2 regions of the Bartonella capreoli genome follow, and region 1 is predicted to be linked to the other one. Evidence: predicted binding sites of a transcription regulator. Region 1 holds the regulator's gene; the other holds the start of a gene.
The links. Region 1 encodes HrcA, which represses chaperone genes, less so after heat shock. Its sites were predicted from a motif close to GTTAGCACTCNCNNNNNGNGAGTGCTAAC; they were not measured.
Positions count from the first base shown of each region.

Region 2: a site for HrcA is predicted at 1,721-1,749, ahead of groES (co-chaperone GroES). Genes of this name have one in related genera too.

Region 1 covers NZ_CADDZX010000001.1:164,514-168,951, reverse strand. Annotated here, with positions in the region: gene hemW (radical SAM family heme chaperone HemW) at 1-181, opposite strand, end outside; gene rdgB (RdgB/HAM1 family non-canonical purine NTP pyrophosphatase) at 181-825, opposite strand; gene hrcA (heat-inducible transcriptional repressor HrcA) at 1,436-2,506, shown strand; gene grpE (nucleotide exchange factor GrpE) at 2,628-3,302, shown strand; gene thpR (RNA 2',3'-cyclic phosphodiesterase) at 3,405-3,944, opposite strand.
Region 2 covers NZ_CADDZX010000006.1:56,661-61,098, reverse strand. Annotated here, with positions in the region: gene J7R05_RS05970 (alpha-D-glucose phosphate-specific phosphoglucomutase) at 1-134, shown strand, start outside; gene fumC (class II fumarate hydratase) at 182-1,570, opposite strand; gene groES (co-chaperone GroES) at 1,796-2,092, shown strand; gene groL (chaperonin GroEL) at 2,142-3,785, shown strand; gene J7R05_RS05950 (NifU family protein) at 4,215-4,438, opposite strand, start outside.

The DNA.
Region 1 (4,438 bases):
AGATACTTGTAATATGACGGGGGCCTATCATACGATATTGTGTTGTCATTTCGCGTTTAAAGGCGGCTACAAAACGCTGTTGATCCACCCCATTTTTGCGAACATGCGAATTAAAATCACAATAAGGACATTTAGCAACACAAAAAGGCCAATGAATATAAATACCGAAGGGTTCAGCCATTAGGATGCCAAAAAATTTTCCACAAAGAGCTTAAAAGCGCGTGAGCGATGGGAAAGGGGTGTTTTATCATTAAGTGTCCAGCCATGTTTTTGCTCTGTTGACATTTCACCGAAGGTATTTTCATATCCATCTGGTAGAAAAATGGGATCAAAACCAAAACCTTTATCTCCACGTGGTGGCCAAATGAATGTGCCTTCAATGCTGCCACGAAAATAATCTGCATAGCCGTCGGGCCATGCAACACAGATGACTGATATAAACCGACATTTACGCTGGCCTTTTTCAAGGGCTCCAATTTTTTGTAATTCATCTTCTATTTTTTGCATAGCTTTTGAAAAATTACGTGTACCATCAGGCTGAATGGCCCAGTCGGCTGTATAGACGCCTGGTGCACCACCTAATGCGTCTATTTCTAAGCCAGAATCATCAGATAAAGCAGGAAGCTGTGTAGTTTTTGCTGCTGCAAAGGCTTTGATATAGGCATTTTTTTCAAATGTTGTTCCTGTTTCTTTTGGTTCGGGCAAACCGAGCTCTTTTGCTGAGAGTGTTGTTAAGCCGAAAGGAGCAATTAATGCGGTGATTTCATGCAATTTTCCGGCGTTATGTGTAGCAATAACAAGTTTTTCATTTGTTATACGTTTCATACGTATCTCTCCTGATATGAGGGATGAATTATTTGTTGGATTGAGAGTTTGTTTATAGGAGAATAAATTTGACAATACCGGTTTTGTAAATTCCAATAAATGAAGTGATCAATACAGCTTGAGAGATTTATTTGCGGTGGTTTTTTCACGTCCACAAAAGTTTTGCGACTTATTATAACGAAATTAGTATTAGGTTTAGTTTGTAAATTTACATCATAGTTAAAGTCAATCATGAATATATTTTTATAGATATGACAAAAAATAACACCCTTATGGTTTTTAAGGATTTTATCGTGAGAAAATTTTTTATAGTGGTGTCTAACTTGAATAATTATAAAATGTGAATATTGCCAAATTTTGCGTAATTTGATCCTTCTATAATTTTTTTTGAGATCTTATTCAAAGAGGATTATTTGCATTTGAGAAGGATGAAGATTAGAGTGCTACATAAAATAGCTTCTCTTTTGATGATGGTATCTTTGATGATAAAACGATAGTACTTTTGGCAATAAATATGTGATATGCTTTTTACGTTGCTTTAGACTATTTGACCAAACCTTAATAAAACTTATATAAGAAAAAGTGTTTTTGAAGTGGTGAAATAATTGTGATAAAACAAGCATCTATTACCGATGAGCTTAAAGGGCTTGATGAACGCTCGCGTGATATTTTTCGCCATATTGTTGAAGCCTATCTTAATGATGGTGAGCCGGTGGGATCACGTAATCTATCGCGGCTTTTACAACAAACATTATCACCTGCAACAATTCGCAATGTAATGAGTGATCTTGAACACCTGGGTTTGATTTATGCACCTCATGTGTCTGCAGGGCGAATGCCAACGCAATCAGGTTTACGATTTTTTGTTGATGCATTTATGGAAGTAAGCGACTTACCATCTGAGGAACGTGAGAATATTGAATTTCAAGTCAAAGAAGCAGGTCATACACAATCAGTTGAACACTTTTTGATCCAAGCTAGCCAAATTCTTTCAGACCTTTCACGTGGAGCGGGGTTGGTTTTAGCGATGAAACATGAAGGTACATTAAAACATATTGAATTTGTACGTCTTGATTGCGAGCATGCTCTTGCAGTTTTAGTGACACAACAAGGTGAGGTTGAAAACCGCATCATTCATTTGCCAGAAGGCGTTACGCATTCGCAATTGACGGAAGCAACGAATTTTCTCAATGCTCATATTCAAGGGCGTACACTCAATGAAGCTAAAACGGAAATTGCACGTTTATGTGTGGAAACGCGGGCTGCGCTTGATCAATTATCCCATCATCTTGTTGAAACTGGATTAGCTCTTTGGGGGGGAGAAGATTCAGATCATAAGATGCATCTTATTGTTCGTGGGCGAAGCAATTTACTTGAAGATGTAAAAGCAGAAGAAGATTTAGAGCGGTTACGGCATTTATTTGATGATCTTGAAACGCGTGAAAGTATGGCACAATTGCTTGATTTAGCAGATGAAGGTTTGGGGGTTCGTATCTTTATCGGTTCGGAAAATAAGTTGTTTTCGCTTTCAGGTTCTTCTTTAGTGGTAGCACCTTATTGCGATTCACAGCAAAGGGTAATTGGTGCTTTGGGTGTTATTGGACCAACACGGCTTAATTATGCAAGAATTGTACCTATGGTTGATTATACAGCTCAACTTATGTCACAGTTATTGCGTTAGCTTGTATCGGGCATTTTTATTGTAGACACTCATTATGTTAAGGTGAATAAATACCTCTTGATTTTTGTCTGCAAAATTTCAATATCGGAAATAACAAATCTTATGAAGGAATGGAACTTTTATGTCTGACGAAAAAAACAAATTTGCTGATGCTTCATTTGAAAATTGTAATCTAAAAAACCCAAACGATCGTGAAATACTTAAAAAAGCTGCTGATGAGCTTTTGAAAATGAATAAAGAAGAGATTTGCGAGAACGTTGAAGAAAAAGAAAGTGAGTCTACAGATCCCTTAGCTGATTTACAGAATGAAAATAAGGAACTAAAAAATCAACTTTTACGTTTTGCTGCTGATATGGAAAATCTTCGACGTCGTACAACGCGTGATGTAGCTGATGCAAGGGCTTATGCGATCGCTAATTTTGCCCGTGATATGTTATCTGTTTCTGATAATCTTAATCGTGCTTTAGAAGCTATTCCAGAAGGTGCACGCGAAAATGATACTGGCTTGAAAATGCTAGCAGAAGGCGTTGAAATGACAGAGCGGGCCATGATGACAGCTTTAGAACGCCATGGAGTAAAAAAGATTCACCCAGAAGGGCAGAAATTTGATCCTCATTTTCATCAGGCAATGTTTGAAATTCCTAACACTGATGTTCCTGATAATACTGTACAGCAAGTCGTTCAGGCAGGTTATATTATTGGTGAGCGTGTTTTGCGTCCGGCCATGGTTGGTGTAGCTAAGGGGGGGCTTAAAGAAGATTCTGTTAAAGTTGATCCAGCCTCAACACATCAGTAAAAAAGATATTTTAAACTATGAAGGCATATTATTTTATATTCGACTTCGCATTGTTAAAGAAATTTTTAGAACAGCTTTAAAGAGTACTTTGTTGAAGTGCTCTTACGCTTGAAGGGGCCAACTTCCTTTTACAATATAAAGGGCATCACTTGAGGGGTCTTTCGACAGGAGTAAGACAAAGTGGTCAACTGAAAAGGGAGGGCAAGAAAAATCACTTTGAGCAGATAAATACGAAGAAAGGTCCTCAAGTTGAATATCGAGCAGTCGTGCAAGAGTAATATGCGGGGTATATTGCGTCTCATCGGGAGTTAATCCTAAACGTTTTTGAATGCATAGTATTTTCTCATGTAAAAGGGTGAGGGGTTCACAGGGTTTTATGCGGACAACCAGAGAATGAGGGGAAGTTTCTGAACCAAAAATTTCAAAGCCATTAGGTTGGAGCATAAAAGGAGGGCATTTTATTGTATCAAAGGCCTCAATAAGTTCATCAGCAACAGAGTTTGCGATCTCTCCAAAAAAAGACAAGGTGACATGGAAATTTTGTGGGTTAATCCACTGGGCTTTTGGCAAGCCATTTTGCAGTGATATAAGTGCTTTTGTTGTTTCTTGAGGAATTTTAATAGCAGCAAATAGACGTGGCATAGAGCCTCCTTATTGTTGGCAGATAATTTTGACGCTTAAATGTTTTGAATGTGATGATGGATAAACTAAGATAGAGCCAATTATTATAAGATAGATAATGATGTAGACAGAAATAACGAGCCCTATATTATTAATTGAATTCATAAGATTATTTGTGCTGAAAAGGGTGGTGCTGTCACCAATAGAAAAGACTTTTGCGTGAATATTAGAACAGCAAATTTGATATACAATTTGTGAAAAAATAAAATATCTGTCCATTTTAGTGGCACTGAATGCAGCTTAGAGTAAGGGGGACTTAAAAATTCTGATTACTTAATAATCTTTATTGACTAAAAAAATGGCAAAAAGATTACGCCCTAACGTGTCTAACTAAAAAGTAAGCTTTTTTATTTTCGAGAATTTTATTATTATACAAAACATTACAGTGTACTAAGAGTAATGTTTCTAAAAAGAATATTTTGATAGCTTAACAAATGACTGTAAATTGTATTTTA
Region 2 (4,438 bases), on a different contig from region 1:
AACAGTATGAAAGCGACCCCCGCAAATATACTCAAGATCTGCAAAAAGTACTTCAACCTTTATTTCTAGCAGCACTTGAATTGTTAAAAATAAAAGACTATTTGGGCCGTGAACGACCCGATATTATAACGTGAAACTGTCATTCATCATGACATCAATTCATCCGTAACATAAAATAGCCTTATTGTGAGTGGATCATCTTCTTTGGATCAACCAGTCGGTCGTAGTCAGCTTCAGTAATTCCGGCTTTTAAAGCTTCTTCCCGTAAGGTTGTTCCATTTTTATGGGCTGTTTTAGCAATATCAGCAGCTTTTTCGTAACCAATTTCTGGTGCAAGCGCTGTAACGAGCATGAGAGAACGCTCAAGAAGAGACTGGATATGATCTGTATTAGCACGCAGCCCTTTGATGCAGTTAGTATCAAAGGAACGCATAGAGTCACCAAGAAGTGAGAGAGACTGCAAAACATTATAACCAATAACAGGCTTAAAGGCATTGAGTTCAAAATGGCCCTGGCTTGCAGCAAATGTTACACTCGTCTGATTTCCAAAGACTTGGCAGGCAACCATGCTTAAAGCTTCACATTGGGTGGGGTTGACTTTTCCTGGCATAATGGAAGAACCAGGTTCATTTTCTGGCAAGCTCAATTCGCCTAAGCCTGAGCGTGGCCCTGACCCTAAGAAACGAATATCATTTGCAATTTTAAACAAATCAGCTGCCAATGCATTTAAGCTTCCGTGGAAATTGGCAAGGGCCCCATGGTGAGCGAGAGCTTCAAATTTGTTGTTGGCGGTTGTGAAAGTTACCCCTGTAAGTGGACTAATTGTTTCAGCAAATGCAACATCAAATCCTTTTGGTGCATTAAGGCCTGTTCCAACGGCAGTTCCCCCTTGCGCAAGCATTTGAACATCAATAAGAGCCATTTCAATGCGTTGGCGGTTGGCTTCTAGTGCAGCACGGTAGCCTGAAAATTCTTGTCCTAAAGTAAGCGGGGTGGCATCTTGCGTGTGCGTGCGCCCCAATTTTATGATGTCTGCAAATTCTTCTTCTTTTGTTTGAAGACTGGCAATAAGAGTATCAAGAATTGGAAAAAAATGTTGGCGTGTTTGCAGTGTGGTAGCAATATGAAGCGCTGTTGGAAAAGAATCGTTTGACGATTGGCTCATATTCACGTGGTCATTAGGGTGCACGGGTGCTTTGCTGCCAAGTGTTCCACCCAAAAGCACGCTAGCGCGATTGGCGATCACTTCATTGACATTCATATTGCTTTGTGTGCCAGACCCTGTTTGCCAAACAGCGAGGGGGAAATGTGTATCAAATGCACCAGAAAGCACTTCATCAGCAGCAGTGACAATCGCTTGCCCTATGTCTTGCGAGAGTTTCCCTTTTTGCATATTCACAAGGGCTGCTGTTTTTTTGATAAGACTTAAAGCGTAAATCAATGAGAGAGGCTGTTTTTCTGAGCCAATATTGAAATTATGTCGAGAACGTTCTGTTTGTGCTCCCCAATAACGGTCATGAGGAACCGAAACTGTCCCCAAACTATCGGTTTCTTGGCGTGTTTTAACCATCATAAAATCCCTTAATATATATTCATTAGTTTAGTAAAAGATAAGCATTTTTCGACCAGAATCAAAGAGTCAATTAGGATCAATATAAAATGAATTATTTTATTTAGAATCCTTGACATTATGGATCAATATTTTTATATAAAATTTGTTACTAGCACTCACAACTAAAGAGTGCTAGTAAAATTTAAGATTAATCAGTTATACTAAGTTTTAAGGGTTTAAAACATGGCTAACACACAATTCCGCCCACTTCACGATCGCGTTGTCGTTCGTCGGGTTGAATCTGAAAATAAAACCGCTGGTGGGATTATCATCCCCGATACAGCAAAGGAAAAACCTCAAGAAGGTGAGGTACTCGCTGTTGGTAACGGCGCTCTTGATAATAATGGAAAGCGCGTGCCTCTCGAAGTTAAAGCAGGAGACCGCATCTTATTTGGGAAATGGTCTGGAACCGAAGTAAAGATTAATGGTGAAGAACTCTTAATCATGAAAGAATCCGACATTATGGGGATTTTGGGTTAATCCATTCTCTCAATTTGTTTCGTTTTACTTATATCCAAGGAGAAATTAAATGGCTGCTAAAGAAGTCAAATTTGGCCGTGAAGCACGTGAGCGCTTGGTGCGCGGTGTTGATATCCTTGCTAATGCTGTTAAGGTAACACTCGGTCCTAAAGGCCGTAATGTGGTGATTGACAAATCATTTGGTGCACCTCGTATCACGAAGGATGGTGTGTCCGTTGCAAAAGAAGTCGAACTGGAAGATAAGTTCGAAAATATGGGCGCACAGATGTTGCGTGAAGTTGCTTCAAAGACCAACGATATTGCTGGTGATGGAACAACAACAGCAACTGTTTTGGGTCAAGCTATTGTGCAAGAAGGTGTAAAAGCTGTTGCTGCTGGCATGAACCCAATGGATCTCAAACGTGGGATCGATTCTGCTGTTGCAGAAGTTGTTGAAAGCCTTTTCAAAAAAGCGAAAAAAATCCAAACTTCTGCTGAAATAGCGCAAGTAGGAACGATTTCTGCTAATGGTGCTTCAGAAATTGGTAAAATCATTGCTGATGCTATGGACAAAGTTGGCAATGAAGGTGTTATCACCGTGGAAGAAGCAAAAACTGCTGAAACGGAATTAGAAGTCGTTGAAGGTATGCAGTTTGATCGTGGGTACCTTTCACCTTATTTTGTCACAAATGCTGAAAAAATGGTGGCTGATCTCGACGATCCTTACATCCTTATTCATGAAAAGAAATTGTCTAATCTTCAATCCTTGCTTCCTGTTCTTGAAGCTGTTGTTCAGTCTGGTAAGCCTCTTCTCATTATTGCTGAAGATGTGGAAGGTGAAGCTTTGGCAACGCTTGTGGTTAATAAACTGCGTGGTGGTTTGAAGATTTGTGCTGTTAAAGCACCAGGCTTTGGTGACCGCCGTAAAGCAATGTTAGAAGATATTGCAATTTTGACATCAGGTCAGGTTATTTCTGAAGATGTTGGCATTAAGCTTGAAAATGTCACTTTAGATATGTTGGGCCGTGCAAAGAAAGTGCATATTTCTAAAGAAAACACAACCATCGTTGATGGCTCTGGACAAAAAGCACAAATCAGTGCTCGTGTAAGCCAGATTAAAGCACAGATCGAAGAAACAACTTCTGACTATGACCGCGAAAAACTGCAAGAAAGACTTGCTAAACTTGCTGGTGGTGTTGCCGTTATTCGTGTTGGTGGTGCAACAGAAGTTGAAGTGAAAGAAAAGAAAGACCGTGTTGATGATGCCTTGAACGCAACGCGTGCAGCGGTGGAAGAAGGTATTGTTGCTGGTGGTGGAACTGCACTCTTGCGGGCTGCAAACGCAATTACTGTTAAAGGAAGCAATGCAGACCAAGAAGCTGGTATTAATATTGTCCGTCGTGCTCTACAAGCTCCAGCACGCCAAATTGCGACTAATGCCGGTGAAGAAGCAGCGATTATTGTTGGCAAAGTGCTTGAAAATAATTCAGACACTTTTGGTTACAACACTGCAACAGGTCAATTTGGTGATTTGATTTCTTTGGGGATCGTTGACCCAGTTAAAGTTGTGCGTTCAGCTTTGCAAAATGCTGCATCAATTGCTAGCCTTCTTATCACCACAGAAGCAATGGTTGCTGAACTTCCGAAAAAAGAAACTCCAATGCCTCCAATGGGTGGCGGCGGAATGGGTGGAATGGGCGGAATGGATTTCTAAGCGCCTTAAACCCATAGGTAAAAAGAAACGGGCCATTTTGGCCCGTTTTTTATTGTGTTTTGAAAGTTTATAAGTGTTTTAAAGCCTCATGAAGCATGTATATTACAAGGCATTCTTATACCTTGAAGCATTGTTGTATTTACAACTTTATATTTCACGCGCTTTTGGTGATCTTTGTATAATGTCTTTTGTAATACAGACATTCGTGTAGTGCAGACTTCTTTCGTGTAATGCAAGCCTATTGGTCTTCTTTAATTGCTTGTCTGTTTTTCCTGCTATATTTTTTGTGCTAATAGGTTGCAACAGTTTGCGATACATACGCAACAAGTTCCCATAGCTTTTAAAAAATGATTTTCAGCAAATGATTGGTATGGGATATTTGTACAAGATGGCTTATTTCTATTTGCTTGGGCGGGGGTACTTTCAAATTTATAGAATAACGTCTTGTGGCATGGCTTCAACGCCTAAAACTTCTGGAATGAAATGGCGCAAAAGATTTTCAATTCCGTGTTTGAGCGTGGCTGTTGAGGATGGGCACCCAGCGCATGCACCGCGCATATTTAAATAAACGATACCGTCTTCAAAACCACGAAAAGTAATATCCCCACCATCATTAGCAACAGCTGGGCGAACACGTGTTTCAAGAATCTCTT